Regions from separate parts of the Rhodococcus wratislaviensis genome, predicted to be linked through region 2. Evidence: riboswitches for the same ligand, from Rfam matches in the RefSeq annotation. Region 2 holds a riboswitch; each other region holds the start of a gene.

Region 1 (7,588 bases), 3.7 Mb from region 2:
AGGACACCGTCGAGGCGGCCGTGCGCGCAAAGGCAGGCGGGGCGGTACTGGTGTTCGCGGAACTGGACGTCGCGCTGGGCGCGTCGCCGCCTGCCCCGCCGAGCGGACGGGTGTCGTTCGCCGGCGATGCCACCGGGCTGGTGGACCTGTTGCGGACCCTGGATGCGCACGTCGACGGCGTGCGCCTGCATCCCGCCGTCGTCGACGAGGACCTTCCGGTGCTGGCCCGGTTCGTGGTTCCGGCGCTTCTCCGTGCCGGCATCGCCCACCGTCCAGTTCCCGGTTCGACCCTGCGCGGCACGCTGGGCCTCGACCGTCCCGTCACCCGATTCCAGGCCGAGCGCCTCGAACACTCCTCTCGCTGAAAGGTTGTGGAGAACATGACCGACAACTCGTACGCCCGACCCGGCGCCCAGGTGCACTTCGGTGTCTTCTTCCAGGGCGTCAACCACACGACGATCTGGTCGGATCCGTCGAGCGGATCGCAGATCGACTTCGAGACGTTCCGGCGGGTGGCACTGACCGCCGAGCGCGGCCTGTTCGACGCCTTCTTCCTCGGTGAGGGCCTGCGCCTGCGGGAACAGGAGGGCAAGATTCTCGATCTCGACATCGTGGGCCGCCCGGACGCGATCACCCAGCTCGCGGCGCTCGCCGGCATCACCCGGCACATCGGGTTGGTGGCCACCCAGAACACCACCTACAACGAGCCCGCCGACCTCGCCAGGCGGCTGTCCGGGCTGGACCTGCTGTCCGGTGGCCGTGCCGGCTGGAACGCGGTCACCACGGACAATGCCTGGACCGGTGAGAACTTCCGGCGCGGCGGCTTCCTCGATCACGCGGACAGGTACGAGCGGGCCGGGCAGTTCCTCGACACCGCCCGGGCGATCTGGGATGCGTGGGCCGACGGCGCGGTCGCGACGAGGACCGACGCGCCGTCGTGGGCAACCCCGGACGGGGTGCGGGAGGTGTCCCGGCGCACGTCGCAGTTCGACGTCACGATCACCCCCACGCTGCCGCGCAGCGCCCAGGGACACCCCGTCATCTTCCAGGCCGGTGACTCACCGGCGGGCCGGGACTTCGCGGCCGCGCACACCGACGTGATCTTCTCCCGGCACGGAACGCATTTCGACGCGGCGCTCGCCTTCGCCGAGGACATCAGGGCGAGAGTGCGTCGTGCGGGGCGCCCCGAGGACGACGTCAAGATTCTGCCGGGCACGCAGATCGTGCTCGCGGAGAACGCGTCCGAGGTGGAGGAGAAGGTGCGCTGGGTTCTCGAGGGCCAGTACACCGGGCAGACGGCGTTGTCTCTGGTCGGTCAGGTGTGGGGCCGCGATCTGTCCGATCGCGACCCGGACGGTCCACTGCCCGAATTCGATCCGGTGCCCGCGCCGATCTCCGTCACCCGCGGGGCGGCGCGTGACGGAAAGGATCCGCTCGCCATCGCCAGGGAATGGCGGGCACTGGCGGAGGCGCAGAACCTGTCGCTGCGTCAGGTGGCGATCGCGACCACCCAGCGCTCCGGTTTCGCGGGCACCCCCGGGCAGGTCGCCGACGAACTCACCCGGTGGGTTCGCAGTGGGGCGACGGACGGATTTAACATCTCGCCGTATCTGGTGCCCACCGGACTCGACGAGATCGTCGACCTGCTGGTGCCCGAATTGCAGGAGCGAGGTTCGTACCGAACGGAATACGAAGGCTCCACCCTGCGTGAGCACCTCGGGCTCCGGCCCGCCCTGTCGCGCCGGGAGGTCGAGTCCCGGCAGGCGGTCGGGTAGCGGGGTCCGTGTGGCGCCGCGACCGGCGATCTCTTACACTCGGTAACGACCATCCAGAGCGACCGAGAGACCTGGCTCGTTGACGTCGCAGCAACCCCCCGCCCTGCGGGTGCGGGTGCTACCGCCGGGATCGATGGAGGAACGATGTTGACCGAAGGTTTCGTGAGCGCCTGGGGGCGCCTGCACGTCGATCTCTGTCGGCTGTCCACCTCGATCTGTCACAGCTGACCTGATACCCCGATCCCTCGGGGTTCCGGCTCTTCACACCGCATCCGCGTCGGATCCGGTGTCCCTCACCTTCCTGTGCGCGTGAGCGCTGCCGATACGACGGGCAGCGCGCACGGCACTTCTTCGAGATCACGGAGTTCTCGGTGCCATCAGTGCTTTTGTCCTCGCCCCACCGCGGTGCCCGCATCGCAGCAGGTATCGGCGCCGCCGCCGTGCTGGCCACGGCGCTCACCGCCTGCGGTGGCGGTTCCAGCAGTTCCTCCGCGGATGCGGGCCCCGCACAGCCGGGCGGCACACTCCGCTACGGCCTCTCCCAGGCACCCACGTGCGCCGACCCCGCGCAGTCGGGCACGAATCAGACGATCTACGTGGCTCGTCAGGTGGTGGACTCGCTCACCGACCAGGACCCGGAGACGGGCGAACTGAAGCCGTGGCTCGCCGAGAGCTGGGAAACCGACGCCGACGCATCCTCCTTCACGTTCCACCTGAAGGAGGGGGTGACGTTCAGTGACGGAACGCCTTTCACCGCGGAGTCGGTGAAGAAGAATCTCGACGCCATCGTGAACACCCTCTCCGGCGCCAAGGCCCCGCTCGGTGCCAGCTACCTCGCCGGGTACACCGGAACCACCGTGATCGACCCGCTGACCGCGCAGGTCGACTTCGCCGCACCCAACGCGCAGTTCCTGCAGGCGTCGTCCACCCCGCAGCTGGGCATCCTGTCCGATGCGTCCGTCGCGAAGTCCGCCGAAGAGCGGTGCACCGGCAACATCTCGGGCACCGGACCGTTCACGTACGCCGACTACCAGCAGGACAAGTCGGTGACCCTCGCCAAGCGCGCCGGATACAACTGGGGTTCGGACGTGTTCGGCCACGACGGCGAGGCCTACCTCGACACCATCGAGTTCAGTGTCGTGCCCGAATCCGGTGTCCGCACGGGCAGCCTGTCCTCGGGACAGCTGGATGCGATCAGTGACGCGTTGCCGCAGGATGCCCCGCAGATCGAAGGCGCAGGCGGGCAGGTGCTCACCACGTCGAACCCCGGGACGCCGTTCGGTTTCCAGCCCAACGTGACTCGCGGACCGCTCGTCGATCCGGTCGTGCGCAGTGCGCTGGTCCCGGCGATCAACCGGCAGGAACTGGTCGACACCGTGCTCGGGCCCAACTTCAAGCCCGCCACCAGCACGCTGGCCAGCCGCACCCCCGGCTACGTGGCGCTGCCGGACGTGACATTCGACCCGGAGAAGGCGAAGTCGATCCTCGACCAGGCGGGCTGGGTTCCCGGTGCCGACGGCATCCGGGAGAAGGGCGGTCAGAAGCTGAGCTTCCCCGTTCTGTTCAGCTCCGTGTTCGCCGGCAACCAGGCCATCCTCGAACTGGTGCAGCAGCAGCTCAAAGAGGTGGGAGTGGATCTGCAGCTGAATCTCGTGTCCACCCCGGAGGCCACCGCTCGCCAGAATGCCAAGGACTTCGACGCCACCTATTACAACAGCACCCGCGCCGACGGTGACATCCTCCGCACCCAGTTCGGACTCGAGGGCCGCAACCTGAACAACCGCGGACCGATTCCCGCGCTCGACGCCGTGCTCGCGAAGCAGCTCGCCACCACCGACACCACCGAGCGGAGCGCGCTCGTCGCCGACGCCCAGCAGCAGGTGCTCGACAACGGCCTGTGGATCCCCACGGTGGAGTTGTCGCAGGCGATCGGCGCCGGCCCGAACGTGCAGGACCTGAAGTTCGAGGCCTCGGCCCGGCTCCAGTTCTTCGACACCTGGATCAGCGGACGCTGAGCCATGATTCGCTACCTCGGACTACGCGTGCTGCAGGCGATCGCCGTCCTGTGGGCGACGTTCACCGTGTCGTTCGCCGTGCTGTTCCTGTTGCCGTCCGACCCGGTGAGCATCGCCGTCGACTCGGCGACCGCCGGAACGACGGTCGACGCGGCCGCCGTCGCGGAGCTGCAGGCGCGGTACGGCCTCGACCAGCCGGTGTGGGTGCAGTACTGGAATTCGCTGAGCCACGCCGTCCGCGGTGACTTCGGGTACTCGATCGCCACCGGGCAATCGGTGACCGAGGCGATCGGGAACGCGGTCCCCAGCACGCTCGCGCTGGCGTCCGCGGCGCTGCTCCTCGCGGTCGTGTTCGGGGCAGCGGTCGCGTTCCTCGCCACCTACACCAGGGTCCACTGGGTGCGGAATCTGCTGTTCTCGCTGCCTCCGCTCGGTGTCGCGGTGCCGACGTTCTGGGTGGGACTGATTCTGCTGCAGCTGTTCTCGTTCCGGCTGAAGGCCTTTCCGGCGTTCGGCGACCAGGGGATCGCGACGCTGGTGCTCCCCGCGGTGACGCTCGCGCTGCCGACCGGCGCGGTGATCGCCCAGGTGCTGGCGGCGAGTCTGCAGACCACGTGGCGGCAGCCGTTCATCGAAGCCGCGCGGGCGAAGGGCGCGTCCCGCTGGCAGATCCAGACCCGGCACGCGCTGCGCCTGTCGAGCATTCCCGCGTTCACCATCGCCGGTGTGCTCGTGGGGAATCTGCTGGCCGGATCGGTCGTCGTCGAGACGGTGTTCTCGCGCTCCGGAGTCGGGCGGCTCACCCAGACGTCCGTGATGGCGCAGGACATTCCGGTGGTCCAGGGAATCGTGGTGCTGAGCTCCGTCGTCTACGTACTCGTCAATCTCGCCGTCGATCTGCTCTACCCGCTGATCGATCCCCGGATCGTCGAGGGCAGGCGCAGTTCGGACCGCAGCGGCGGCGCGGATGTGGAGGAGAAGGTTCATGTCTGACATCCTCAGCAGGGAACTGATCGACGAGGCCGAGGGTTTCGGCACTCCGCCGGTCGAACCGCCGCCCGTGATCGCGTCCGAGTCGGACAGCCGCGGACGCCGCGTGGTGACGTGGTTGCGTCGCAATCTCGTGCTCGTGGCCTCGGCCGCGGTGCTCCTCGTCGCGGTCGGATTCGCGGTGGCGCCGTCGGTGTTCGCGAGCGGCGACCCGCTGGTCGGGGTGCCCGCCGAGAAACTGCAGGCGCCGAGCGCCGCGCACTGGTTCGGCACCGACAACATCGGCCGCGACGTGTATACCCGCGTGGTCCACGGCGCCGGATTGTCGCTGACCGCAACGTTGTTGGCCGTGGGCATCGCACTGGTCGTCGGTTCGCTGATCGGCCTGCTGTCCGGTGCCGTCGGAGGTGCGCTGGACGCCTTCCTGATGCGCGTCGTCGACGTCCTCCTGTCGATCCCCGCCCTGCTGCTCTCGCTCGCTCTGGTGACCGCGCTGGGATTCGGCACGGTCAACGTGGCCATCGCGGTGGGCGTGTCGCTGATCGCGAACTTCGCCCGCGTGATGCGTTCGGAGGTGCTGCGCGTGCGCCGGTCGCTGTACGTCGAGGCGGCGTTCGCGTCGGGTGTCCGCTGGCACACGGTGCTGCGCCGCCACGTTCTGCGGAACTCGTACGCGCCCGTCGTGGCACTCGCCGCCGTCGAGTTCGGGATGGCGGTCCTCGCGGTGTCGTCGCTGAGCTTCCTCGGGTTCGGCGCGGTGCCGCCCACCCCGGAATGGGGCTCGCTGATCTCCGAGGGCCGGAACTACCTCGCCACCGCGTGGTGGATGACCACCCTGCCCGGACTGGTGATCGTGGCCGTCGTGCTGTCGGCGCACCGACTCGGACATGCGCTCGAACAGAGGGAAGTGCGATGAGTTCGACCACTACTGCTGCGGCAGGCACCACGGCGCCGCTCCTCCAGGTCTCCGGACTGCGGGTGGCGTACGGGAGCGTGAGCGATCCCGTCGTGGCCGTGAAGGGCGTCGACCTCACGGTCTCGCGCGGCGAAGTGGTGGCCGTGGTCGGCGAGTCCGGCTCCGGAAAATCCACCACCGCGCACGCCATCCTCGGGCTGCTCAGCGGATCCGGGCGGGCCGTCGCCGGCACCGTCACATTCGACGGTGAGCGTCTCGACACCAAGTCGGAGCGCGCACTCGGACGGGTCCGCGGCGCCCGGATCGGCCTGGTTCCCCAGGACCCGACGACGTCGCTCAACCCCGTCCTGCGGGTCGGCGCCCAGGTGGCCGAGGTGCTCCGGATCCACGGTCTCGCCGACCGGCGGACGGCCGCCGTCGAGGCGGTGCGCATTCTCGCCGAGGCCGGGATCGACAAGCCCGAGGTGCGGGCGAGACAGTACCCGCAGGACCTCTCGGGCGGGCAACGGCAGCGCGTCCTGATCGGGATCGCGCTGGCGTGCAGCCCCGAACTCGTGATCGCGGACGAGCCGACCAGCGCACTCGACGTCACGGTGCAGCGCCGGATTCTCGATCACCTCGACGCGCGGATCGCCGAATCCGGCACCGCGGTCCTGCTGATCACGCACGATCTGGGTGTCGCAGCCGACCGCGCCGACCGGATCGTGGTGATGAGCCAGGGTGAGGTGGTGGAAGCGGGCCCCACCCGCGAGATCCTCGAGAACCCCCAGCACGAGTACACCCGCACCCTGCTGGCCGCGGCGCCGAGTCTCTCGGTGGGACGGGGGCCCAGCCGCGCCGCGGAGGCGGGCGGGGCCGAACCCGATGTCCTGCTGCGGGTGTCCGGGGTGTCCAAGACGTTCCGGATCGATCGGCGCACGGCCATCGACGCCGTCGATGACGTGTCGTTCGAGGTCCCCCGCGGGCGCACCCTGTCGCTGGTGGGGGAGTCGGGGTCCGGCAAGTCCACGGTGGCCCGGATCGCGATCCGGTTGGAGTCTCCCACCGGAGGCCGCGTCGAGTTCGACGGCCGGGACATCACCACCCTGCGCGGCGGCGCGCTGCGCGCCCTGCGGCGCCGAGTGCAGATCGTGTACCAGAACCCCTATGCGTCCCTCGATCCGAAGCTGGCCGTTGCGGATATCGTGGCGGAACCGCTCGGTGCGTTCGGTGTCGGCATCCGGGCGGAACGGGAGGCGCGAGTCGCCGACCTGCTCGAGCAGGTCGCGTTGCCGCGCACCTACCTCGAACGCCGACCGGCCGAGTTGTCCGGCGGCCAACGGCAGCGGGTCGCCATCGCCCGCGCGCTCGCGCTGCACCCCGAACTCGTCGTGCTCGACGAACCGGTGTCGGCGCTGGACGTCTCGGTGCAGTCGCAGATCCTCGGGCTGCTCGAGCGCCTGCAGCGGGACCTCGGGCTCAGCTACCTGTTCATCTCACACGACCTCGCCGTGGTCCGGCAGATCAGCGACACGGTCGCGGTGATGCGGTCCGGCCGCATCGTCGAATCGGGCACCGCGGCGGAAATATTCGACAATCCCCGCCACGACTACACCCGGCAGTTGCTCGACGCCATCCCGGGACGATCCGTCGTGCGTCCACGTTCTGCACAGCTGGAGGAATCGATTCATGCCTGAGCCACACGACCCGCTCGTCGCCGTCGATCTGTACGGCACGGGAATTCATCCGCAGTCCTGGCGTCGTCAGGACTCGCGCGCCGAGGACCTCTTCACCGCCGGCTACTGGACCGGCCTGCTCGGGCAGGCCGACTCCGCCGGAGTGGACCTCGCGTTCGTCGGCGATACCTTCGCGATCGCCACGACGGGACACGCCGATCAGCGTGGACAACTGGA
Region 2 (7,588 bases):
ACGGCGGTGTCGCTGGACAAGGCGCAGATCGAGCTCACCCAGGCCATCGCGTACGCGACGGCCAACGGGCTCGTGGTGGAACCGACCTGACGCGCGTATGGCGAACCTGAAACAATGGGGCACGTGACTGCAACGATCCTCGATGGCAAGGCGACCCGCGACGAGATTTTCGAAGACCTGAAGGTGCGGGTGAGCGCCCTGAAGGACAAGGGCATCACGCCCGGTCTCGGCACCGTTCTGGTGGGGGACGACCCGGGGTCGGCCGCCTACGTGCGCGGGAAGCACAACGACTGCGCGAAGGTCGGGATCACCTCGATCCGCCGCGACCTGCCCGGTGACATCACGCAGGAGAAGCTCGACGCCACCATCGACGAGCTCAACGCCAACCCCGACTGCACCGGCTACATCGTGCAGTTGCCGCTGCCGAAGCAGCTCGACGAGAACGCGGCCCTCGAGCGCATCGACCCCGACAAGGACGCCGACGGCCTGCACCCGGTCAACCTGGGCCGGCTGGTGCTGGGCAAGGAGGCGCCGTTGCCGTGCACGCCGCGCGGCATCCTGCACCTGCTGCGCCGGTACGAGGTGCCGATCGAGGGGGCGCACGTCGTCGTCGTCGGTCGCGGTGTCACCGTGGGCCGCCCGATCGGTCTGCTGTTCACCCGGCGCAGCGAGAACGCCACCGTCACGCTCTGCCATACCCGCACGCGGGACCTCGCCGCGGAGGTCCGCCGCGCCGACATCGTCATCGCGGCGGCGGGTGTTCCCGGTCTGGTGACGGCCGACATGGTCAAGCCCGGCGCTGCGGTGCTCGACGTGGGTGTGAGCCGCACCGAGGACGGACTGCGCGGCGACGTGGCGGCGGACGTCGCCGAGGTCGCCGGTTTCCTGTCCCCGAACCCCGGTGGTGTCGGACCGCTCACCCGCGCCTTCCTGCTGACCAACGTCGTGGAGCGGGCCGAGCGTGTCGCAGCGTCTCTCGGCTGAGATGGCCGACTGGGGGCAATTCGCGAAGAAGAACCTGCCGATGCTCGCAGTCCTCGTCGTCATCGTCGTGGCCGTGGTGTTCGTGCTCGCGGATCGGTGGCGGCGAGGGGCGTTCGTGTTCGGTGTCGCCACGCTGCTCGCGGCGGTCTTCCGGTTGATGATGCCGTCGGAGCGCGTGGGGCTGCTCGCGGTGCGCAGCAAGCCCTTCGACGTGGGCGCGCTCGTCGCCGTCGGGGGCGCGATCGTGTGGCTGGCCGTGTCGATCGACCCGCTCGGAACCGACTAGCGGTCCGAGCGGGCGTCGCCCGCGCCGGTGTCAGCGCCCGGTGCGTGCCAGCTGCATCGTCTCGGAGAGCAGCTTCGCCACTGCGGCGGCCTCGGTGAGGAACCCGTCGTGGCCGTCCCGCGAGTTGAGCACGCGCAGTCCGTCGCAGGTGGGGATGTCGTTGGCCAGATCCTCCTGCAGGCGGATCGGGTAGAGGCGGTCGGAGTCGACGCCGCCCACGATGACGGGTGCGGTGATCTTCCCCAGCGCCGCGGCGATGCCACCGCGACCGCGGCCCACGTCGTGCCGGTTCATGGCCTCGGACAGCAGCACGTACGTGCTCGGGTCGAATCTGCCGACCAGCTTGTCGGCCTGGTGCTGGAGGTAGCTCTCGACGGAGTACCGTCCGCCGCGCCACGGGTCCTCGCCGTCCTGCGGCGAGTTCGCGAACCGGGAGTCGAGTTCGCTCTCGCTGCGGTATGTCAGGTGCGCGATCCGGCGGGCGATGCGCAGTCCGGCCCGGGGGATACGGCCGGTGCCGTGATAGTCGCCGCCCTGCCAGTCGGGGTCGCTGGTGATGGCCGCGATCTGGGTGGTCTGCGTGCCGATCTGGTCGGCGGTCGCGCGGGCTCCGACGGCGAGAACGAGCGCTGACGCCACCTGGTCCGGGTAGGTGACGGCCCACTCGAGCGCGCGCATTCCGCCCATCGAACCACCGACGACGGACGCCAGCTTGTCGATGCCCAGCAGGTCGGTGAACTTCTTCTCGGCCGCGACCTGGTCGCGGATGGAGATCTCCGGGAAGCGGCTGCCCCACGGGCGCCCGTCCTCGGCGATCGAACCGGGACCGGTGGTGCCGCGGCAGCCACCGAGGACGTTGGTCGCGATGACGCACCACTCGTCGGTGTCGATCGGCGCACCCGGACCGACCATTCCGGTCCACCAGCCGGGGGAGGGGTGTTCGTCGGTGACGGGTCCGGTGACGTGGGAGTCGCCGGTGAGGGCGTGCTCGACGAGCACCACGTTGTCGCGGTTCGGGGACAACTCACCCCATCGTTGCACGGCGAGGGACACCGACGGGATCACCGTCCCGCTCTCGAGCTCGAGCGATCCGATGTCGATGGTGCCGAGACGTCCGTCCGCCACGGGCAGGTTCTGTACAGCGCTCACGGTCAAGATGCCGCCGCCGTAAGTCCGGTCTCGATATCGGCGATGATGTCGTCGATCCCTTCGATGCCGACAGCCAGGCGGACCAGTCCGGGGGTGACGCCGCTGGCGGCCTGCTCCTCGGGGGTCAGCTGGGAGTGTGTGGTGGACGCGGGGTGGATCACCAGCGAGCGGACGTCGCCGATGTTCGCGACGTGGCTGTGCAGGGTGAGCGCGTTGACGAACTTCTTGCCCGCGTCGATGCCGCCTGCGAGTTCGAACGTCACGATGGCGCCCGCACCCCTCGGCGCGATCTGCTTCGCCCGGTCGTGCCAGGGCGACGACGGGAGCCCGGCGTATCCGACGGATACGACCTCCGGTCGCGCCTCCAGGTACTGGGCGACGGCGGTCGCGTTGGACACATGTCGCTCCATCCGAAGGCTCAGCGTCTCGAGGCCCTGCGCGATGAGGAACGCGTTGAACGGGGAGATCGCCGAACCGAGGTCGCGGAGCAGCTGCACGCGCGCCTTGAGGGCGAACGCGGGCGGTCCGAGTTCGGAGTAGACGACGCCGTGGTAGCTCGGGTCCGGGGTGGTGAAGTTGCCGTGGCGCCCCTGGGTCCAGTCGAACGTGCCGCCGTCGACGATGACACCGGCGATCGCGGTGCCGTGGCCGCCGAGGTACTTGGTGGCCGAGTGCACCACGATGTCCGCGCCGTGCTCGAGGGGGCGGATCAGGTAGGGGGTGGCCACCGTGTTGTCGACGATCAGCGGGAGTCCGTGCTGATGCGCGATCCCGGAGATGCCGGGCAGGTCGAGGACGTCGTTGCGGGGATTGGAGATGGTCTCGCCGTAGAACGCCTTCGTGTTGTCCCGGACCGCGTCCTTCCACTGCTCGAGGTCGTCGGGGTCTTCGACGAACGAGACCTCGATGCCGAGCTTGGGCAGCGTGTAGTGGAAGAGGTTGTAGGTGCCGCCGTACAGCCGCGGGCTGGAGACGATGTGGTCGCCCGCCTCCGCGAGGTTCAGGATCGCGATCGTCTCGGCTGCCTGTCCGGAGGACAGCAACAGTGCGGCGACGCCGCCTTCGAGTGCGGCAATGCGCTGCTCGACCGCGTCCTGCGTGGGGTTCATGATGCGGGTGTAGATGTTGCCCGGCTCGGCCAGACCGAACAGCGCGGCAGCGTGATCGGTGCTGTCGAACGTGTACGAGGTGGTCTGGTAGATCGGCAGCGCCCGCGCCTTGGTGGTCGCGTCGGACGTCTGCCCGGCGTGGATCTGCTTGGTCTCGAACGACCAGTTCTCGGTCATGTGCTGTCTACTCCAGTGGTCTGACGAGGCGCGGACGGAGTGCTGGGTCGTTCGCGCGCAGGGCTTGTCTGGGGTCTATCTACGACAACAACAACACATCATGAACCTCCGATGTCGGACCCGCGCTTGTCACCCGACTGTTGTATGAATCAGGGAACCAGGTCATCACCCGGGGCACCCCACCGCGGTGGAGGGTTGCCGGCCAGCTAGCCGGGGCTCGTTGCTGGCACTCATGACCTGGAGTGAATCTTAGCGGCTGAGGCGGAACGACCGGAAACGGCACCGATCAGGGCCGCTAGCAGGGAAAAGTTACCCGCGAGTAGGGGTGGGTCGTGCGCCCCACATGTTGCGAGCCGCTCGCATAGCAGTACGCTTGTCTTGTTTAGGTGCGGTCTCCCCAGGGGCCGCCTTGACCGTCTACGTTTGATAAGCGAACCGTTCGCGGACCCACTCACAAAGTGCGCCCGCAACCGTGTAACCAGGGAAACTTCCTAGGAGGACGCGAAGCACCCATGTCCAAAATCAAGGTTGAGGGCACCGTCGTCGAACTCGACGGCGATGAGATGACGCGCATTATCTGGCAGTTCATCAAAGACAAACTGATCCATCCTTACCTGGATGTGAACCTCGAGTACTACGACCTCGGCATCGAGTACCGGGACGAGACCGACGACCAGGTGACCGTCGACGCGGCCAACGCCATCAAGAAGCACGGCGTCGGCGTCAAGTGCGCGACCATCACCCCGGACGAGGCACGCGTCGAGGAATTCGGTCTCAAGAAGATGTGGCGGTCGCCCAACGGCACCATCCGCAACATCCTCGGTGGGACGATCTTCCGCGCGCCGATCATCATCTCCAACGTTCCGCGACTGGTTCCGGGCTGGACCAAGCCGATCATCATCGGCCGTCACGCCTTCGGTGACCAGTACCGCGCCACCGACTTCAAGGTCCCCGGCCCCGGCAAGGTGATGATCACCTACACGCCCGAGGACGGCAGCGAGCCGATCGAGCACGAACTGGTGAACTTCCCCGAGGGCGGCGGCGTCGTCCAGGGACAGTACAACTTCACCAAGTCCATCGAGGACTTCGCGCGCGCCTCGCTCAACTACGGCCTGCAGCAGAACTACCCGGTGTACCTGTCGACCAAGAACACCATTCTCAAGGCGTACGACGGCGCGTTCAAGGACATCTTCCAGCATGTCTACGAGACCGAGTTCAAGCCGGAGTTCGACGCGGCAGGCCTCACCTACGAGCACCGCCTCATCGACGACATGGTCGCGTCGGCGCTCAAGTGGGAGGGCGGCTACGTCTGGGCCTGCAAGAACTACGACGGCGACGTCCAGTCCGACACCGTCGCGCAGGGCTTCGGATCGCTCGGCCTCATGACCTCCGTGCTGCTGACCCCGGACGGAAAGACGTGTGAGGCCGAGGCCGCACACGGCACCGTGACGCGTCACTTCCGTCAGCACCAGCAGGGCAAGCCGACGTCCACCAACCCCATCGCGTCGATCTTCGCGTGGACCCGTGGACTCGAGCACCGCGGCAAGCTGGACAACACCCCCGACGTCATCGGCTTCGCCCAGAAGCTCGAAGACGTGGTCATCAAGACCGTCGAGGGTGGCCAGATGACCAAGGACCTCGCGATGCTGGTCGGCGGCGACCAGGGCTACCTGACCACCGAGGAGTTCCTCGGTGCGCTGGACATCAACCTCCAGAAGGCCATCGCCGAGCAGTAGGCACCGAGCCACAGCGTTACGAACGGGACGTCCCTCACGGGGCGTCCCGTTCGGCGTCTCCGGGCCCCGGGTGAGTCATCTCACGGTCGCTCGATGCGCGAAAAGCGGAATCCGGGGAAGAGAATTTCGACGTGGGTCGTTGCGCAACGAGGCGCCGTGCGCCGCGTAGCCGTATCTCTGCCTAGTCGAAAGTTCTTCTGTGAGCACTTCCACCCCCGTCCGCCCCGAGCACCTCGGTGTCATCGCGCAACATCCCTCCGTCCGCAAGCTCGCCATGATTGCGCTCGCGCTCGGTGGCTTCGGGATCGGGACCACCGAGTTCGTGGCGATGGGGCTGCTGCCCGAGATGGCGTCGAGTCTCGGGATCACCGAGCCGACGGCCGGGCACGTCATCTCGGCGTATGCGCTGGGTGTGGTCGTGGGCGCGCCACTCATCGCGGCGCTCACCGCGCGGGTGCCCCGCAAGACGCTGCTGATCGCGTTGATGGCGGCGTTCACGATCGGCAACGCCGCCACCGTGTTCGCGCCGAACTACGCCGTGCTGATGGCCGCGCGGTTCGTGGCAGGCCTCCCGCACGGCGCCTACTTCGGTGTCGCGGCCCTCGTGGCGGCGCACCTCGCGGACCGCGGTCAGCGGGCCAGGGCGGTCGCTCTCGTCATGATGGGACTGTCGGTGGCCAACGTCGTCGGCGTTCCCGTCGCCTCGTGGCTGGGCCAGACGCTCGGCTGGCGCAGCGCCTTCGCGCTCGTGGCCGTGATCGGTGTGGTGACACTGGGCGCGATCTGGTCGTGGGTGCCCGCGCTCGCCGCCATGCGGATGTCGAATCCCCTCACCGAACTCGGTGCCCTGCGCCGCGCGCAGGTGTGGATGACGCTCATCATCGGCATGGTCGGGTTCGGTGGCATGTTCGCCGTGTACACGTACATCAGCACGACGCTCACCGACGTCGCCGGGCTGTCGCGGTCGCTTGTGCCGCTCGCCCTGATGATCTACGGGCTGGGCATGGTCGCGGGCAACCTGATCGGCGGCCGGCTCGCCGACCGGGCGCTGATTCCCGGTCTGTTCGTATCGATGACGGCGCTCGGGGTATTGCTCGGCATCTTCGTGATCGCCTCGCACAACCCGTACACGGCGCTGCTGCTGGTGTTCTTCGTCGGTGCGGCGGGTGCGTCGATGGTTCCCGGACTGCAGACCCGGCTGATGGACGTCGCCGCCGATGCCCAGACCCTCGCCGCCTCCCTCAACCACGCGGCCCTCAACATCGCGAACGCGTTCGGGGCGTGGATCGGTGGCGTCGTGATCGCGGCCGGCTACGGCTACACGGCGCCCGCCGCGGTCGGTGCTCTGCTCGCCGTGGCGGGACTCGTGGTTCTCACCGTGGCGGTCGCGATGGAACGCCGCAGCGCCCGTTCGTCTCGGTAGTCGCGCTGTCGTACGCGTCCGCTACGGTGCTTGCCGTGCCACACATCATCACCACCGTCAATGTCAACGGCGTCCGCGCGGCCGCCCGCAAGGGACTCACCGAGTGGATCGAGCGCACGGAGGCCGACGTCGTCTGCCTGCAGGAGACGCGGGCGTCCGACGAGCAACTCGCCGAGACGCTCGCGCCCGCCCTGGAGGGCGGATGGAATCTGGTGTCGGCGGAACCGTCGTCGAAGGGGCGCAACGGCGTCGCGATCCTGTCCCGGAAACCTGCCGACGCCTTCCGTGTCGGCCACGGTGACGACGAGTTCGCGACCGCGGGCCGCTACCTCGAGGCCGACTTCGACGACCTGACCGTGGCGAGCCTGTACCTGCCCTCCGGGGAGGCCCAGACGCCCCGGCAGGAAGAGAAGGAGCGGTTCATGGACTCCTTCGCCCGGTACCTCACCGATACCGCAGCGGCCGCCGCCACGGCGGGCAGGCACGTCGTGGTCTGCGGCGACTGGAACATCGCCCACACCGAACTCGACCTGAAGAACTGGAAGACCAACAAGAAGAACTCCGGGTTCCTGCCTCACGAGCGGGAGTGGTTCGGGGCCCTGTTCGCCGAGGACGCGCACTGGACCGACGTGGTCCGGCAGCTGAATCCCGACATCGCCGGGCCGTACTCGTGGTGGTCGTATCGCGGGAAGGCGTTCGACAACGACTCCGGCTGGCGGATCGA
Region 3 (6,865 bases), 3.7 Mb from region 2:
GTCTGCACGGATTCGGTCCTCTCGGTCACTGGTCCTCCTGTCAGCTGGTCTTCGGGAGTCCGGGCGGGTTGACGACCGACGTGCCGACTGCCTCGCTCGCGATGTTCCAGCGGTCGAGAACCTGTGCGTACGTGCCGTTCTCGATGATGTGGTTGATTGCCTCGTTGACGGCGGTCACCAGGCCGTTGTCCTTCTTGGTGAGCACGGCGATCTCACCCTGGAGGGCGTCGCCCGCCCCCGAGAACGTTCCGGCGATCTCACTCTCCCCCGCCTGCGCCACGTGGAACGACGACGACGGGTTGGGCCCGAAGTAGGCGTCGATCCGGCCCGACGCGAGTGGCAGGTAGTAGTCGGTGACGTTCTGGTAGTAGGTGATGTCGGTGGGTTCGAGCCCCGCCGCGACGTTCTGCTCACTCCACTTCACCAGCAGCGCTTCCTGATTGGTGCCGGAGGAGACCGCGATCTTCAGGCCCGCGACGTCCTTGGGCTCCTTGATCTGGATGCCGCTGTCCTTCTTCGTCTCGAACGCGACCGTGTCGAGGCGGTACGTCGAGAAGTCGTACTTCTCCTTCCGCTCCTCGGTGACGGTGACGTTGGAAATGAACGCGTCGGCCTCCCCCGAATCGATGCGGACGAAGTTCTGCGCCCAGTCCGCGGCCTGGAGATCGACCTTCAACCCGAGAACGTCGCCGATCAGGTACGCGAAGTCGGTCTCGGAGCCGATGAGCGTCTTGTCGTCGTCGGCGTAGAAGCGCAGGGGCGGGGCGGAACCGGCGCTGCCCGTCACGATGAGCGTGCCGCGGTCGCGGATCTGCTGGGGAACCTTCGCGGCGATCGACTCGACCTCGTCGGTGGTGATGCGGTTCTGGTCTGCGGTGAGGTTGTAACCGGCGGCCGAGGTCGGCCCCGATCCCTCGTCCTCGACGTCGCCGCCCCCGCACGCGGCGGCGAGCAGCGCGACGGTGGTGAGGGCCGAGGCCAGAATCTTCGTACGGAACCGTGCGGTGGACATGTGTGCCTTTCGGGGATCCACACCGAGGTGTGGGAAATCAGAGAACTCGGGAGAGGAATGCTGCGGTGCGGTCGTGCTGCGGGTTGTCGATGACCTGCGAGGGTGGGCCCTGTTCCACGACGACGCCGGCGTCCATGAAGACCGCCGTGTCGGCGACCTCCCGCGCGAAGCCCACCTCGTGGGTGACGATCACGAGGGTCGCGCCGTCTCGAGCCAGTTGCTTGATCACGGCGAGGACCTCGCCGACCAGTTCCGGGTCGAGGGCCGACGTGGGCTCGTCGAACAGGATCACCGCCGGGCGCAGTGCGAGGGCCCGGGCGATCGCGACCCGCTGCTGCTGGCCGCCGGACAGCTGCCGCGGGTACTCGTGGGCCTTCTCGCCCACGCCGACCCGTTCCAGCAGCGCAATCGCCTCGGCCTCGACCTCTGCCCGGTCGCGGCCCTGCGCGGACACCGGCGCCTCGATCACGTTCTCCAGCACCGTGAGGTGGGGGAACAGATTGAAATTCTGGAACACGAATCCGATCCGGGACCGCTGCTTCAGGATCTCGCGTTCACGCAGTTCGTGCAGTTTGTTGCCCTTGCGCCGGTAACCGATGAGGTCGCCGTCGATGCGAATGGTGCCGCGGTCGACCTTCTCCAGGTGGTTGAGCGTGCGCAGCAGCGTGGACTTGCCGGAACCCGACGGCCCCAGGATCACCGTCACCTCGCCCTTGCGGACCAGCAGGTCCACACCCTGGAGGACTTCGAGTGCGCCGAAGGACTTGTGGACTCCGCGAACTTCCACTGCGTACTCCGCCGGATGGGCTTCGGTTGTCATTTCGTGGCACCTCTCGGTACGGAGACACCGGCGTCACGGATCTCGGCGAACTTCCGGGTGAGCTTCTGCCACGGAGTCGGCGGCAGTGCCCGAGCCGATCCGCGCGCGTAGTGCCGCTCGACGTAGTACTGGCCGATCGACAACAGCGTGGTCAGGATGATGTACCAGATCGTCGCGACCATCAGCAGTGGCACGACGCGGCCGTTGCGGCCGAAGATCACCTGAACCTGATAGAACAGCTCGGCGATCGCCATCGTCGACACGATCGAGGTGCCCTTGAACAGGCTGATCACCTCGTTCGCGGCGTTCGGCAGGATGCCGCGCATCGCCTGGGGCAGAACGATCTTGAAGAACTGGCGACGGCGCGGGATGCCCAGCGACTGCGCCGCCTCGATCTGCCCGTGGTCCACCGAGATGATGCCGGACCGGATGATCTCGGCGGAGTACGCGGCCTGGTGCAGGGCCAGACCGATGACGGCGGCGGTGAAGCCGCTGATGACGCCGTTGACCTCGAACGTGAAGAAGCCCGGGCCGAACGGAATGCCCAGCGACAGAGTCTGATACAGGTACGTGATGTTGAACCAGAACAGGAGCTGCACGATCAGCGGAATCGATCGGAACGCCCAGATGTACACCCAGGCGATCACCTGCAGCACCGGGTTGTGCGACAAGCGGCTGACCGCCAGCACCACACCGAGTGCGAATCCGAGGATCGTCCCCCACAGCGTCAGCTTCACCGTCATCCACAGGGCCTGCAGCACGGAGCCGGCCGTGAAGTACTTGGCGAACGTGGCCCAGTCCCACCCCGGGTTGGTGGCGAGGCCGTGGACGAACTGGGCGAGTAGTACCAGCACGACGGCGCTGACGATCCACCGCCACGGATGCCACCTCCGCGCCACTTCCAGCGCGGCGTCCCCGTCGCCGGAGGGCACTGACTCGAGGGGCGCGGCCGAACGCGCCCGGACGGGGGCGCTCACGCTCCCTCACCACTTACGACAGACATCACTGAGGCGGCCTTTCACCTGGAACCGGGACGGGAGGAGGGCGCGTCTTCCGCGGGATGCGGGCGCGCGTCAGGCGCTCACCGGGCGAAATGCCCGGGGAGCGTGCTGTGAGACCCCGTCAACAGTGGCAGGAGGTGGTCCGGCACAGGTCGATGTGCCGTCTGCGCCACGCAGGACGCGCGAGGTAGTTCATGTGCTGCCTTCCATCGATCCCGGCGGTAGCACCCGCACCCGAAGAATTCGGAAGGGTTGCTGCGACGTCAACGAGCCAGGTCTCTCGGTCGCTCTGGATGGTTGAAGCGAACACTAGCCGCATTCCCGGGACCCGTCAACACGGGGTATTTCCCTGCGACACAGGGGAAATGGTGACGATCGCTCGCAAGAATCACCGTGCGCAGAAGTACTGACAGACGGAGATCCATGCGGTTGAATGGGGCTTGCAGCCCTGCATCTCCACGGTGGTGCGACCCGGCTGCCGGGCCTCCGGAGGCCCTTGTAACGTCGCCTCGGTGACACCACTCGAAGTCATCGCGATCCTGGTAGCCGGCGTAGGCGCGGGCGCGATCAACGCCATCGTCGGCAGCGGCACGCTCATCACCTTCCCCACCCTGGTGGCATTCGGGTTCCCTCCGGTGACCGCCACGATGTCGAATGCGATCGGCCTGGTCGCCGGTGGCGTGTCCGGGACGTGGGGGTACCGGCGGGAACTGGCCGGGCAGGGACCGCGGCTGCGGTGGCAGATCCCGGCGTCACTGTGCGGTGCGATTCTCGGCTCGTGGCTACTGCTGCACCTGCCCGAAACTGTGTTCGAACTCGTCGTCCCGGTGCTGCTGATCCTCGCCCTGATCCTGGTGGTGCTGCAGCCGAAGATCCAGGCCTGGGCGAAGCAGCGCGGCAGCCACGAGGCGGGCCTGAGCCCGGCGCGCCTCACCCTGCTGACCGTCGGCACGTTCGCGGTGGGCGTGTACGGCGGATACTTCACCGCTGCGCAAGGCATCCTGCTGATGGGCGTGATGGGCGCGATCCTGCCGGAGAGCCTGCAACGGATGAACGGCGCGAAGAACCTGCTCTCGCTCATCGTCAACGTCGTCGCCGCGACCGCGTACACGCTCGTGGCCTTCGACCGGATCAGCTGGGCGGCCGCCGGCCTCATCGCGGTGGGCTCGCTACTCGGAGGCGTCCTCGGCGCCCGCTACGGCCGCAGGCTGTCGCCCACCGCGTTGCGGGGAACCATCGTCGTCGTCGGCCTCATCGGTCTGTTCCGGCTGCTCGCATAGTCGCGCATGCACCCTGCCACTCCCTCATACTGAGTCGGTGAGCAACGACGTAGAGCACCCGGGCTGGACCTACCTCATGGACATGGACGGCGTTCTCGTCCACGAAGAGCACCTGGTCCCCGGGGCCGACCTGTTCCTGGCCGAACTCCGGGAGTCGGGTACCCCGTTCATCGTGCTAACCAACAATTCGATCAGGACTCCGCGCGACCTCCGCGCCCGTCTGCTCCGCACCGGCCTGGACATTCCCGAGGAATCGATCTGGACGTCCGCCCTGGCCACCGCGACGTTCCTGGCGAGCCAGCGTCCGGGCGGCAGCGCGTACGTCGTCGGCGAATCCGGGCTCACCACCGCGCTGCACGACATCGGGTACGTCCTCACCGAGAACGATCCCGACTACGTGGTCCTCGGCGAGACCCGCACCTACTCCTTCGAGGCCATCACCACCGCAATTCGTCTGGTGGAGAGGGGCGCTCGCTTCATCGCCACCAACCCCGACCCCACCGGGCCGTCCCGGGAGGGTTCCCTTCCGGCCACGGGATCCGTTGCGGCACTGATCAGCAGGGCCACCGGTCGCGACCCGTACTACGTGGGCAAGCCGAATGCGCTGATGATGCGCTCGGCGCTGCGGGCCATCGGCGCGCACTCCGCGAACACATTGATGATCGGCGACCGCATGGACACCGACATCGTCTGCGGGCTCGAGGCCGGGTTGCAGACCATCCTCGTCCTCACCGGAATTTCGACGCGGGATTCGGTGGAACTGTTCCCCTACCGCCCCACCGCGGTGCTCAAATCGGTCGCCGATCTGGTCGGCCGCACGTCGGATCCGTTCGGCGGCGATGCGGCTCCGCCGCCCGTGAGTACTTCTTAACCGCGGGACGTTAACAAGTACTCACGGGTGGCGGCAGCCGGTGATGCCCCTGATGGCCGCTGCCCGGTACGTCCCGAACGTGATCCGGTTCCCGTCCCCACCGGCGAACGTGACGTCGTGGCGTCCGGGTCGGTCGGTGTGCACGTCGAGCCGGTCCATTCCGGCGTCGGTGGCGATCGCACGGGCCGCGGTCAGCACGGCGGGCCAGTCGGCGTCGCCGATCGGGTTGTCGGACAGCAATACCTGCGTGGTGACGGAAAGCCCCTCCGTGTACGCATACGGTCCCGGGCACCCGCCGCCCTGGCTGCGTTCGCGATGCCACCGCCACCGGACGTCCGGTGCTATCGCAGCGACGGCCTCGCTGATCCGCACCAGCGCATCGGTGACCTGCCGCTCGGTGACCGCGAGTGTCGGCCGGCCGCTCAGGCTCGCTGCCGCCGCAGCGATCTCGTCGTCGCTGAAGTTGTACGGGTTGTCCGTCACGCCACCACATCCGCTCGTCAGGATCGCCGCGCCGATCACGGCGACCGCCGTCATTGCCCATTCGCCGCGGACCCTCACCGGATCGCCAGTTCCGGCATGCCCGCGATGATCACCGCCATGTTGTATCCGGACGTCCGTAACTCTCCGTTGCCGCTCGGCCGTGGATACTCGCTGTGCCCGTTGGCATCTTCCCGCTGCACGCCGTCGGGGGTCGACGCCTCGCGCACCGACAGTTGTTCGAGGTCCGTCTGCACCGGATCGGGGCCGAGCCTGCCGAACCCGTCTGCCACGGTGATGGGGTCGTCGTGTGCGCGCATCACGAACCCGTGCCGGGGTGTCAAACCGAGATCCGATTCGTCGTTCGCGTGGAACCCGGGCGACCCGTAGAACACGGCGTCGTCGACCGGTTGCCGCGGTCCCGCGTCCTGCAGGGCCAGGCCCTGGGTGTACGAACCATACGAATGGCCGAGCGCGGTGATGTGCGGATCGGGCGTCCGCGAGGCGACGTCGAGGCCCTCGTAGAACGCGGCGAGCTTCGGTGCACCCGCGGTCGCGCGGTCGGACTGCCAGGAATCGACGAGCCATCCACGCCCGAGATTCTGGTCGATGAACGGCACATCGAAATTGCCCGGACCGGTGGTCGTCGGCGGTTGATACCCCAGCCACGCGATCGTCGACACCGAATCGCTCGAGCGGCCGGCCAGGTCCAATTGCCGTTCGGTCTCGGCTTTCAGCGCCGCCGCCTCCTCGGTCATCCCGCGCAGCGAGGCGACGGTCGTGTCGATGCCCGGTGTGGTGACGGAGATGTGGTCGGCGGTGTCCGGGTCGCCGAGTGCGAATGCGGTCATCGTCCGTTCACCCGACTGCAGGTCGAGCAACATCAGCCTGCCGTCCGGGTGAGCGCGCACGAGTTCCTCGAGGTTGTCGAGGTCCCGCAACTTCTGCTCGGCGTACCACAGTTCGGCGTCGTCGTCGGTGAATGTTCCACCGAACATGGTGTGGTCCAGCCTGTCCCGGAGTCGGTCTCGTTCCGTCTCCCACCGCGACCGCTCGTCGTCGAACCGGGTCACGTTCGCCTCGTGCCGCACCGCGGACGGGATGCCGTCGCGATTTCCCACCCATTCGGGATGCTGCTCGATCACCTCGCGGCGCTGGGCTGCCGGCAGGGCGTCCCAGTACGCGCGGTTGTCGAGCGGGGAGCCGTCCGGCGGGGGCGCCGGGGCGGACAGTCCGGTGCCCGGGCGATCCGCCTCACCGGGTTCGGTCGCGCCGTCCGCGGCCCGCGTGAGGACGGCGGCCGCGTCGGCGACGAGGTCCTCCGCGTGCAGAATCAGCGCGCGGGCGGCGGCACGGAGTTCTTCACGACGCGCTGCCACCGAGGCGTCGACGGGCGATCCA
Region 4 (7,588 bases), 2.2 Mb from region 2:
GCTGGCCGCGATCGCACTGCCGAACCCGAGTCCGAACGTGATCGGGAGCCAGCCGAACACGATCACCGAGAACGCCAGGTTGCCGCCGAAGAACACGGCGAGCATGTTGAGCGGTCGCGAATCGCGTTCCGCTTCGGGGATGTACTCCACGCCGATCGTCTCGACGTGTCCGAAACGGTCCTCCGGCGGGGAGGGGGCGGTGTCGTCGAGGGGCGTCGTCGGGTCGAGATTCGTGGACACTGCGGACCTCACATTCTCGGCGGAGGTGACCGTCATCACGTCCTGTTGAGTACCGAAGATATTCCAAACTGAAAATTCAGTCAAGACCTGCGCGTGACGTGCACCACCGCGGGTGGTGCGGAGTTTGCGCTGCTACGGCTACCGGACTAGATATATGTGTAACTGTTCGTCTCATGTATCCCTCTGCCATCGGAGTACCTGTGCCTGTCGCTGCCATCAACAGTCGTTTCGCGAATCGGTGCCGGCTCGCCGCAGCGGGGACGGCGTTCGCTCGACGCGGGATCGAGGGTGGACGGTGAGGTCGCCGCTCGTCCGGTGGCAGCTGATCGGATTCGTTCTCGTGGCCCTCATGGGCCTCGTCTACGTGGGTGCGACCCGGCATTCCCGCGTCCGCGAAAGCCCTCGTGGCGAACAGGTCGGCGATCGGCGAGCAGTACGTCGACCTTCAGCCCGCCACCGATCGCGGGCCGTTCCTGGCGAACGGGTCCCGTATCGCCGCCGAGGATGCGTCGACGCCGGTGCCCGTCGAAGAGTTGCTTGCCGGCACGCAGGGGTTGACGGAATCCGTGCCGATCGACGCGCTCCACACGGTCGTGACGGAACTCGGCGCGGCGTTCGACGGCAAGGGTGAAGACCTGCAATCGCTCGCGGATTCGTTCTCCGGGCTGTCGGCATCGGGCGCCGAATCGCTCGATCGGACAATGGCTTTGGTGCGCGACAGTCGCGCAGTGCTGGACACGCAGTCCGAACAGTCCTCTGCAATCAGGGATTTCAGTGCCGACCTGGACTCGCTTGCGGATCGGCTGCGCAGCAGCGACCCCGACGTCCGGCGGCTGATCGACAACGGAAACTCGGCGAGTGATCAACTGGGGCAACTTGTCTCGGCGGTCGCACCGAGTGTCACGACGAACCTTGCCAACCTGTCCGCCACGACGAAGGCGATCGCGGTGCAGGCCACGGCCCTGCAGACCCTGTTCGTGTACCTGCCGGGGGTGGCGGCGGCGTCGTCGACCATTGCGCCCGGCGACGGAACCGTTCACCTGGGCCTGGTGGCCGAGACCAACAATCCGCCGTCGTGCACCGTCGGCTACGAGGGCACCCAGGCGATCCTCGAGGAGATGAAGCGGAAGGACCCGAACTTCGACGACACGCAGCAGGACTTCCCGCAGAACACCGCGGCGTCCTGTGCGGCTCCGCAGGGCAGTCTCACCGGCGTCCGCAGTGCGAACCGGATCGTGTTCGGCGACCCCGCCACCGTGCAGCCGTGGGACTCGAAGCCGAAGAAGGACCCGAACAGGCTGGACCTCAACCCGATTGCGAACCAGCTCGCCCCGCTCCTCGGGGTGACCCCGAACTGACGCGGGTTCTTGCGCCCGGATGCCGGATCCTCCCGGGTTCGGGTTGACAACCGCGCGTCGATCCTGCAATCTTCGAAACAGGTCACGAGTACCAGCGTCAAGCCCCGGCTAGCTGGTCGGCAACCCTCCACCGCGGCGGGGTGCTCCGGGTGACGACCAGGCTGAGGTTCATACCGAACCCGGCAAGCGCGGACTCCGAGAGGGCACCGACCCTGCGACGAGTCCCTGACTACGAGGGATGTCGTGATGACTGCTGTATTGACCGCTGACGTGTGTGTTGCCCCCCTGGCCCAGGTTTCGGGCTCCGACCTGCGGGTTCCGCTCGTTCAGGGCGGCGACTGCGCCTACGTCAACTTCGACTACGCCGCCAGTGCCCCGGCGTTGGCGCAGGTGACCGACCGAATTGCGGCACTGCTTCCGACGTACTCCAGCGTGCACCGCGGCGCCGGCTACGCGTCGCGAGTGTCGACCGAGTGCTACGAGAAGGCCCGCGACTCGGTCGCCCGGTTCGTCGGAGCGGGCGAGGACCAGGTGGTGGTCTTCACCCGGAACACGACCGACTCGCTGAATCTGCTCGCCGGCTGCGTCCCCGGCAGCACCGTGGTCCTCGACATCGAGCATCACGCGAACCTGCTGCCGTGGAAGAACTCTCGCGTCGTGAGGGCGGCGGACACGCTGGACGAGACGGTCCGCCTGCTCGTCGCCGAACTGTGCTCCAAGCCCACCGCCCTACTCGCGGTGACGGGTGCGTCCAACGTGACCGGCGAGGTGCTGCCCATCGCCACCCTCGCCGAGGTGGCGCATCGTTGCGGCGCACGGATTCTCGTCGACGCCGCTCAGCTTGCACCGCACCGCCGCATCGATGTCGAAAAGTGGGGCGTCGACTACCTCGCATTCTCCGGACACAAGTTGTATGCCCCCTTCGGCTCGGGCGTGCTGGTCGGCCGCCGGGACTGGCTCGACGCCGCCGAGCCCTACCTCGCGGGCGGCGGAGCAGTCCGGAACGTGACCGTCGAATCCACCCAGTGGGCGCCCGCCCCTGCCCGGCACGAGGCGGGAACCCCCAACGTGCTCGGCGCGGCGGCGCTCGCCGCCGCGTGCGATGCGCTGTCCGAGCTGGACTTCGGCACGGTGGCCGAACACGAGGCGGCGCTCACCGGCCGGCTCCTCGACGGCCTCGGCTCCGTCGACGGCCTGGAGTTCCTGCGGCTGTGGTCGGACGCCCCCGACACCGTGGGGATCGTGACGTTCACGATCGACGGGTTCGAGCCGGGAGAGATCGCCGCCTACCTGTCCGCCGAACACGGAATCGGAGTTCGCGACGGGCGTTTCTGCGCCCATCCGCTGCTGGGACGCCTCGGCAGGCCCGACGGCGCCGTGCGGGTGAGTGTGGGTCTCGGAAGCTGCTCCGAGGACGTGGATCGGCTGGTCGACGCGGTGCGCACTCTGGTGGCGGGGCGTCGGAGCTGGACCTACGCCAACGAGAGCGGCCAGTGGAATCCGGTGCCGGAGACACGTTTTTCGCAGGACGCGCTAGTATGACCGCATGGCATCGCAGGCTGGGAGCGCAATGATTGCTCACTGGTGCCGTCGGCATGTCGATCTGTGCCGAACCGCCTCGGGTATGTGTTCGAGCTGACCGTTCTTCCAGCTCCGTTTCATTCACACGTCATTCCCGAGGAACCCCTATGTCTCGAGACAATGCCTTCGTTTCCCGTCCCCTCCGCGTCGCCGTCGAACTGACCGGATCGGGCCACCACCCGGCGGCCGAGGGCGCCGCAGGCACGCGGCCGATCAACGGTGCGGACTACTGGGTGGACCTGACCGCCGACTCGACGGATCAGCTCGACCTCACATCGTTCCCGCCGAACGTCGTTCGGATCCGGGCATCCGATCTGCGTGAGGCGCAGCAGGAACGCGCGCGGATCCGCGCCGAACTCGTCGCCGACGGTCGCGACCCCGACGGCGTCACCGTCCTGGTGGACCTCGAGGTGCTCATCGCCGGAGAGGCCCGCGCCGCACGCAAGGAGCTGGCCCTCCTCGACAGCGCCCTGGAGACACCGCGTGCTCCGGTGTCGTTGCAGTACATCGGAACTCCGGTCGGCCTCGCCGGACTCATCGCCGACATCCAGGCGGCAGGCGTCGCCGACGGTGTGACCCTGCTGCCGCTGTCGCTGCCCAGGGTTCTGGAGCAGCTCGTCGACGGCACCCTCCCGTGGCTGGAGGAGCGCGGTCTCGTCACCTCCGCCGACGCCGTCGACGAAGCGCTGCGTCGCTTCGAGCTCCCCCTCCGCGAGCGGGTGCTGGCGTCCTGACCAGGTCAGCTGCCGTTGTTCGCTGAGCCGAGCGGAGTGGGCCGGTAGTACCGGCCTTCGTGATACAGCAGGGGAGCCGAAGCGGAATCGTCGTCTGCCTCGGCATGGACGCGGGTGACGAGGCCGATGACGAGCGTGTGATCGCCGACGGGAATCAACTGGTCCACGATGACCCGCAACCAGCTGGGAGTTCCGTGGAGGACCGGTTCGCCGGTGTCGAGTCGCGCCCAGAGGGACACGTCGGCGAACCGCTGGTCGGCGCTCCGGGAGAATCGCTGAGCCAGGTGCTGCTGGTGCTCTCCGAGAAGGTGGATCACCAGCGAATCCGCGGAATGAAGTGCATCGATGCTGGACGAGGTGTTCGCGATGTTGAACGACACCAACGGCGGGTCCAGTGAGACGGAGGAGAACGAGGACGCGGTGAAGCCGACCGGGCCGGACCCCGAGTCGAGGGTCACGATGGTGACCCCGGCCGGGTGACGGCGGAGGGCTGCGCGGTAGTCGTCCGCGCAGATTCCGGGGGCGAGTTGAGGGTCGCGGGGGAGGTCCGAACCATCGACGGTTTCGGCGTTCTCGGCTCTGTCGGACAAATCATTCTCCGGGTCGGCCCGTCTGGGCACTGTGTCATTCTCGTTCACGTCACTCTCGTTCACGAGATCTGACGTCAACTATAGGGGCGTGGACCGACCGGGATTCAGTCGACGTCGATCGCCAGGCCCGCGGTGATCCGCACCAACTCCGAGAACGACGTGCGGAAGACGGTGTCCGGGTGGCCGGCGGCCGCCCACAGTTCGGCGTACTCGGACAGGGCGTTGTCGACGTACGTCGGAAGGTTCGTGGGATGTCCGAGCGGGGCGATACCCCCGATCGGCTGGCCGGTCGCGATCCGCACCATGTCGAGGGGTGCCCGGGTCAGATTTCCCTGCAGTCGCTTGCCCGTGTTCGCCAGATCCACCTCGTGCGCCCCCGACACCAGGAGCAGGATCGGATCGTCGTCCAGGAGGAACACCAGCGACTTGGTGATTGCCCCGATATCGACCCCCAGAGACTCCGCCGCCTCCGCCGCGGAGTGGGTGGAGTCGGGCTGGGTCACGATCACCCCGTGGTGTCCTCGCGCGATCAGAGTCTCGGCGACATGCGCGGCGTGGGGGTGCAGGGGCGTCGGCATGAACCAAGAGTAGGTCCATTCCTCCGGTACGACATCAAGAAGCGTCGTCCGACACGACATCGGAACGGGGCGTAGTCGATTCCGGCTTCCGGAGGCGCCGGACGGTGAACCCGAACAGCAGTCCGAGCCCGACCGCCGAGTAGAGCGCGAGGGCGAGGGCGGGCTGCCCCAGTCCGACGTCGTCGAAGTACACGATGCTGCGAATTCCCTCGGTGCCTGCGCCCGGGGTGATCCAGCGTCCGATGGCCGCGTAGAAGGTGGGGATGACGTTCGAACCGAACGCACCGCCTGCGCTGGGATTGCCGAGAATGACGAAGACGGCGATCGCGAGGGGCACTGCGAGGACGCCGACCGAGGCGCGCAACCCCAGCGTGAACACGGCGGTGCCGAAGACGACACCTGTTCCGAGAAGCCACAGCGGGAACCAGTGGCCCGCGAACGTGCCGAGCACGTGAGTGGTGATCAGGGCGCCGAGGGCACCGGACAGCACGGCGTACCCGAACAGGACAGCCGTGTGCACGGAGGCCTGACGCAGGGTCCGCGGGGCGCCGATGAACAGGCCGATCGCCGCCGCGAGCAGGTAGCCGCCGACCACCCATCCGACCGCCAGATAGAAACCGGACAGTCCGCGGTTGTCGTGCGCGCCTACCGGAATTTCGTCGCGCACCGTGAACTGGCGACCTTGGCTGTTCTCCACCTCCGCGAAGACCGATTCGAGCGCGCTGGAGATCGAGCTGCCGCCTGCACTCGCCGTGATCAGGGTGTCGGGGCCGACGGGATTCATGACGAATGCGCCCTGGATCTCACGGTCGTGGAGGAGTCGCCGGGCTTCCGCGGTGTCCGAGACGACACAGCCGCGCAGCGGCCTGCCGTCGATTGCATCGAGCCGGTCGGCGACCTGCTGGTCCGTGCCTGCGGGCAGTCCCTCCGCCGCGACGACACCGATCTCGATGTCGCGGGGCGTGGGCTGATGGAACGCGGCCACGTAGCTGAGGATGAAGCCGAGCTGGAGGAGGAGAACGCCGAAGACCAGCGCGACCATCACCCTGGGAGCGCCGTACTTCGACACCGGACTGTCGTGGTGCACGGGAGCCGGGGTGGGGGATTCGCTGTCGGTCATGGTCATCGGACGTCCTCGATCCTTGTCGATACCGTAGGTATTGAATACCCTAGGTATCGTGACTGAAGATCGTCAACCGGACAGTCGTCACACCGAATGGGCGCCGACGACGCGTCCCGGTCGTGATGTCGTGCGTCAGCGCCTCCTCGACGCGGCGGCGGAGGAATTCGCGGAGCGGGGCTTCAGCGCGGCCAGGCTCGCCGAGGTCGCGCGCCGGGCCGGGTTCACCAAGGGGGCTGTCTACTCGAACTTCGAGTCGAAGCAGGACCTGTTCGCCGAACTCTTCGCGGCGCGCTCACTCGAACTGGCGGGACGGGTCCTCGCCGAGATCGCCGGCCTGAACCCGTCGGACGCCGCGGGCAAAGGCGGCGAGGCCATAGCGTCGTGGATGGTGCGCGAGCCGGGCTGGTCGCTGCTGGTGCTCGAATTCGGCGTGCTCGCCGCACGTGACCCGCAGATCGCCCAGGCGTACCTGCGGGAGCGGCGGCAACTGCGGGGAAAGCTCGTCGAACTGATCGGTGAACGCGCACGGGAGTGGGGGGTCGACGACACGTTCGACGTCCGCATCACGGCCATCTCGCTGATGGCCCTCATCTCCGGCCTCGTGCTCGAACACTCCGTCGACCCCGAGGAAGTGGATCGGTCGACGATGGGCGCCGCGGTCACCGCACTGTTCGCGGGGGCCGTCGCGAGGGCCGGGCTGACCTGATCTCAGGCGGTCTGTGCGACGACACCGTCGAGGAAGCCGTCGATGTGGGCCCACGTGGACTCCTTGGCCTTCGGGCCTGCGACAAGTCCGAGGTGGCTGCCCGGCGCGGACTCGAACCGCACCGACGGAGAACCGGTGAAGACGTCCGTCGCCGCCCGGACCGACGGGATCGGCGCGATGACGTCCTCGGTGCCGCCGATCGCGAGAACCGGCACCGCGAGATCGGCCAGCGTGATCGAACCGTTCCGGGTATCGAAGCTCCCCGCGGCGAGCGTGTTCCCGAGGATCAGCTCGGTGCAGACCTGGCGGAAGAACCGGGCCGGATAACCCGGCATGTCGGCCATGAACCGGTCGATGGACTCCATCCGTGCGAGGGTCTCGGTGTCGTGCAGGTTCCGGGCGATGAACCACGGCTTGGTGAGCTCGCGCTGAAGTGCGGTGAAGCGGTAGCTTGCCTGGACCAGCGGCGCGGGCAGCCCGCCCATCGCCCGCGTCGCGGTGGTGAGGGGGCGATCGCCGGTGAACCGGCCGACCATGCGCAGCGGCGCGATCATGGTCACCGACTCGTAGTCGATCGGCGTGCCGATCGCCGTCACCGAGCCGATCGGCAGATAGTTCCGGCCCGCAGCCGTGAGCAGCGACATCGTTCCCCCGAGACTCCAGCCGATCAGGTCGACG

The links. Region 2 has a riboswitch for S-adenosylmethionine ahead of WKC72_RS29215 (bifunctional o-acetylhomoserine/o-acetylserine sulfhydrylase). Riboswitches for the same ligand answer to the same signal wherever they lie in the genome.
Region 1: another riboswitch for S-adenosylmethionine. It lies ahead of WKC72_RS11825 (putative leader peptide); the one in region 2 lies ahead of WKC72_RS29215 (bifunctional o-acetylhomoserine/o-acetylserine sulfhydrylase).
Region 3: another riboswitch for S-adenosylmethionine. It lies ahead of WKC72_RS11785 (putative leader peptide); the one in region 2 lies ahead of WKC72_RS29215 (bifunctional o-acetylhomoserine/o-acetylserine sulfhydrylase).
Region 4: another riboswitch for S-adenosylmethionine. It lies ahead of WKC72_RS38785 (aminotransferase class V-fold PLP-dependent enzyme); the one in region 2 lies ahead of WKC72_RS29215 (bifunctional o-acetylhomoserine/o-acetylserine sulfhydrylase).

What each region holds. Positions count from the first base shown of each region.
Region 1 is NZ_CP150488.1:2,609,697-2,617,284, forward strand. It holds gene WKC72_RS11815 (LLM class flavin-dependent oxidoreductase) at 1-365, shown strand, start outside; gene WKC72_RS11820 (NtaA/DmoA family FMN-dependent monooxygenase) at 381-1,775, shown strand; SAM riboswitch class I at 1,822-1,915, shown strand; gene WKC72_RS11825 (putative leader peptide) at 1,920-2,003, shown strand; gene WKC72_RS11830 (ABC transporter substrate-binding protein) at 2,156-3,790, shown strand; gene WKC72_RS11835 (ABC transporter permease) at 3,794-4,783, shown strand; gene WKC72_RS11840 (ABC transporter permease) at 4,776-5,696, shown strand; gene WKC72_RS11845 (dipeptide ABC transporter ATP-binding protein) at 5,693-7,372, shown strand; gene WKC72_RS11850 (LLM class flavin-dependent oxidoreductase) at 7,365-7,588, shown strand, end outside.
Region 2 is NZ_CP150488.1:6,286,016-6,293,603, reverse strand. It holds gene WKC72_RS29235 (pentapeptide repeat-containing protein) at 1-90, shown strand, start outside; gene WKC72_RS29230 (bifunctional methylenetetrahydrofolate dehydrogenase/methenyltetrahydrofolate cyclohydrolase) at 124-984, shown strand; gene WKC72_RS29225 (DUF3017 domain-containing protein) at 986-1,270, shown strand; gene WKC72_RS29220 (homoserine O-acetyltransferase) at 1,301-2,425, opposite strand; gene WKC72_RS29215 (bifunctional o-acetylhomoserine/o-acetylserine sulfhydrylase) at 2,422-3,705, opposite strand; SAM riboswitch class IV at 3,823-3,943, opposite strand; gene WKC72_RS29210 (NADP-dependent isocitrate dehydrogenase) at 4,218-5,441, shown strand; gene WKC72_RS29205 (MFS transporter) at 5,641-6,864, shown strand; gene WKC72_RS29200 (exodeoxyribonuclease III) at 6,900-7,588, shown strand, end outside.
Region 3 is NZ_CP150488.1:2,600,570-2,607,434, reverse strand. It holds gene WKC72_RS11805 (GNAT family N-acetyltransferase) at 1-29, opposite strand, end outside; gene WKC72_RS11800 (ABC transporter substrate-binding protein) at 41-1,012, opposite strand; gene WKC72_RS11795 (amino acid ABC transporter ATP-binding protein) at 1,050-1,832, opposite strand; gene WKC72_RS11790 (amino acid ABC transporter permease) at 1,829-2,809, opposite strand; gene WKC72_RS11785 (putative leader peptide) at 2,955-3,029, opposite strand; SAM riboswitch class I at 3,037-3,133, opposite strand; gene WKC72_RS11780 (sulfite exporter TauE/SafE family protein) at 3,346-4,113, shown strand; gene WKC72_RS11775 (HAD-IIA family hydrolase) at 4,190-4,984, shown strand; gene WKC72_RS11770 (LppA family lipoprotein) at 5,006-5,545, opposite strand; gene WKC72_RS11765 (alpha/beta hydrolase) at 5,542-6,865, opposite strand, start outside.
Region 4 is NZ_CP150488.1:8,475,854-8,483,441, reverse strand. It holds gene WKC72_RS38795 (cytosine permease) at 1-240, opposite strand, end outside; gene WKC72_RS38790 (mammalian cell entry protein) at 609-1,598, shown strand; SAM riboswitch class IV at 1,679-1,793, shown strand; gene WKC72_RS38785 (aminotransferase class V-fold PLP-dependent enzyme) at 1,845-3,140, shown strand; gene WKC72_RS38780 (putative leader peptide) at 3,145-3,237, shown strand; gene WKC72_RS38775 (hypothetical protein) at 3,287-3,913, shown strand; gene WKC72_RS38770 (flavin reductase family protein) at 3,919-4,428, opposite strand; gene WKC72_RS38765 (YbaK/EbsC family protein) at 4,608-5,081, opposite strand; gene WKC72_RS38760 (hypothetical protein) at 5,116-6,207, opposite strand; gene WKC72_RS38755 (TetR/AcrR family transcriptional regulator) at 6,332-6,910, shown strand; gene WKC72_RS38750 (alpha/beta fold hydrolase) at 6,913-7,588, opposite strand, start outside.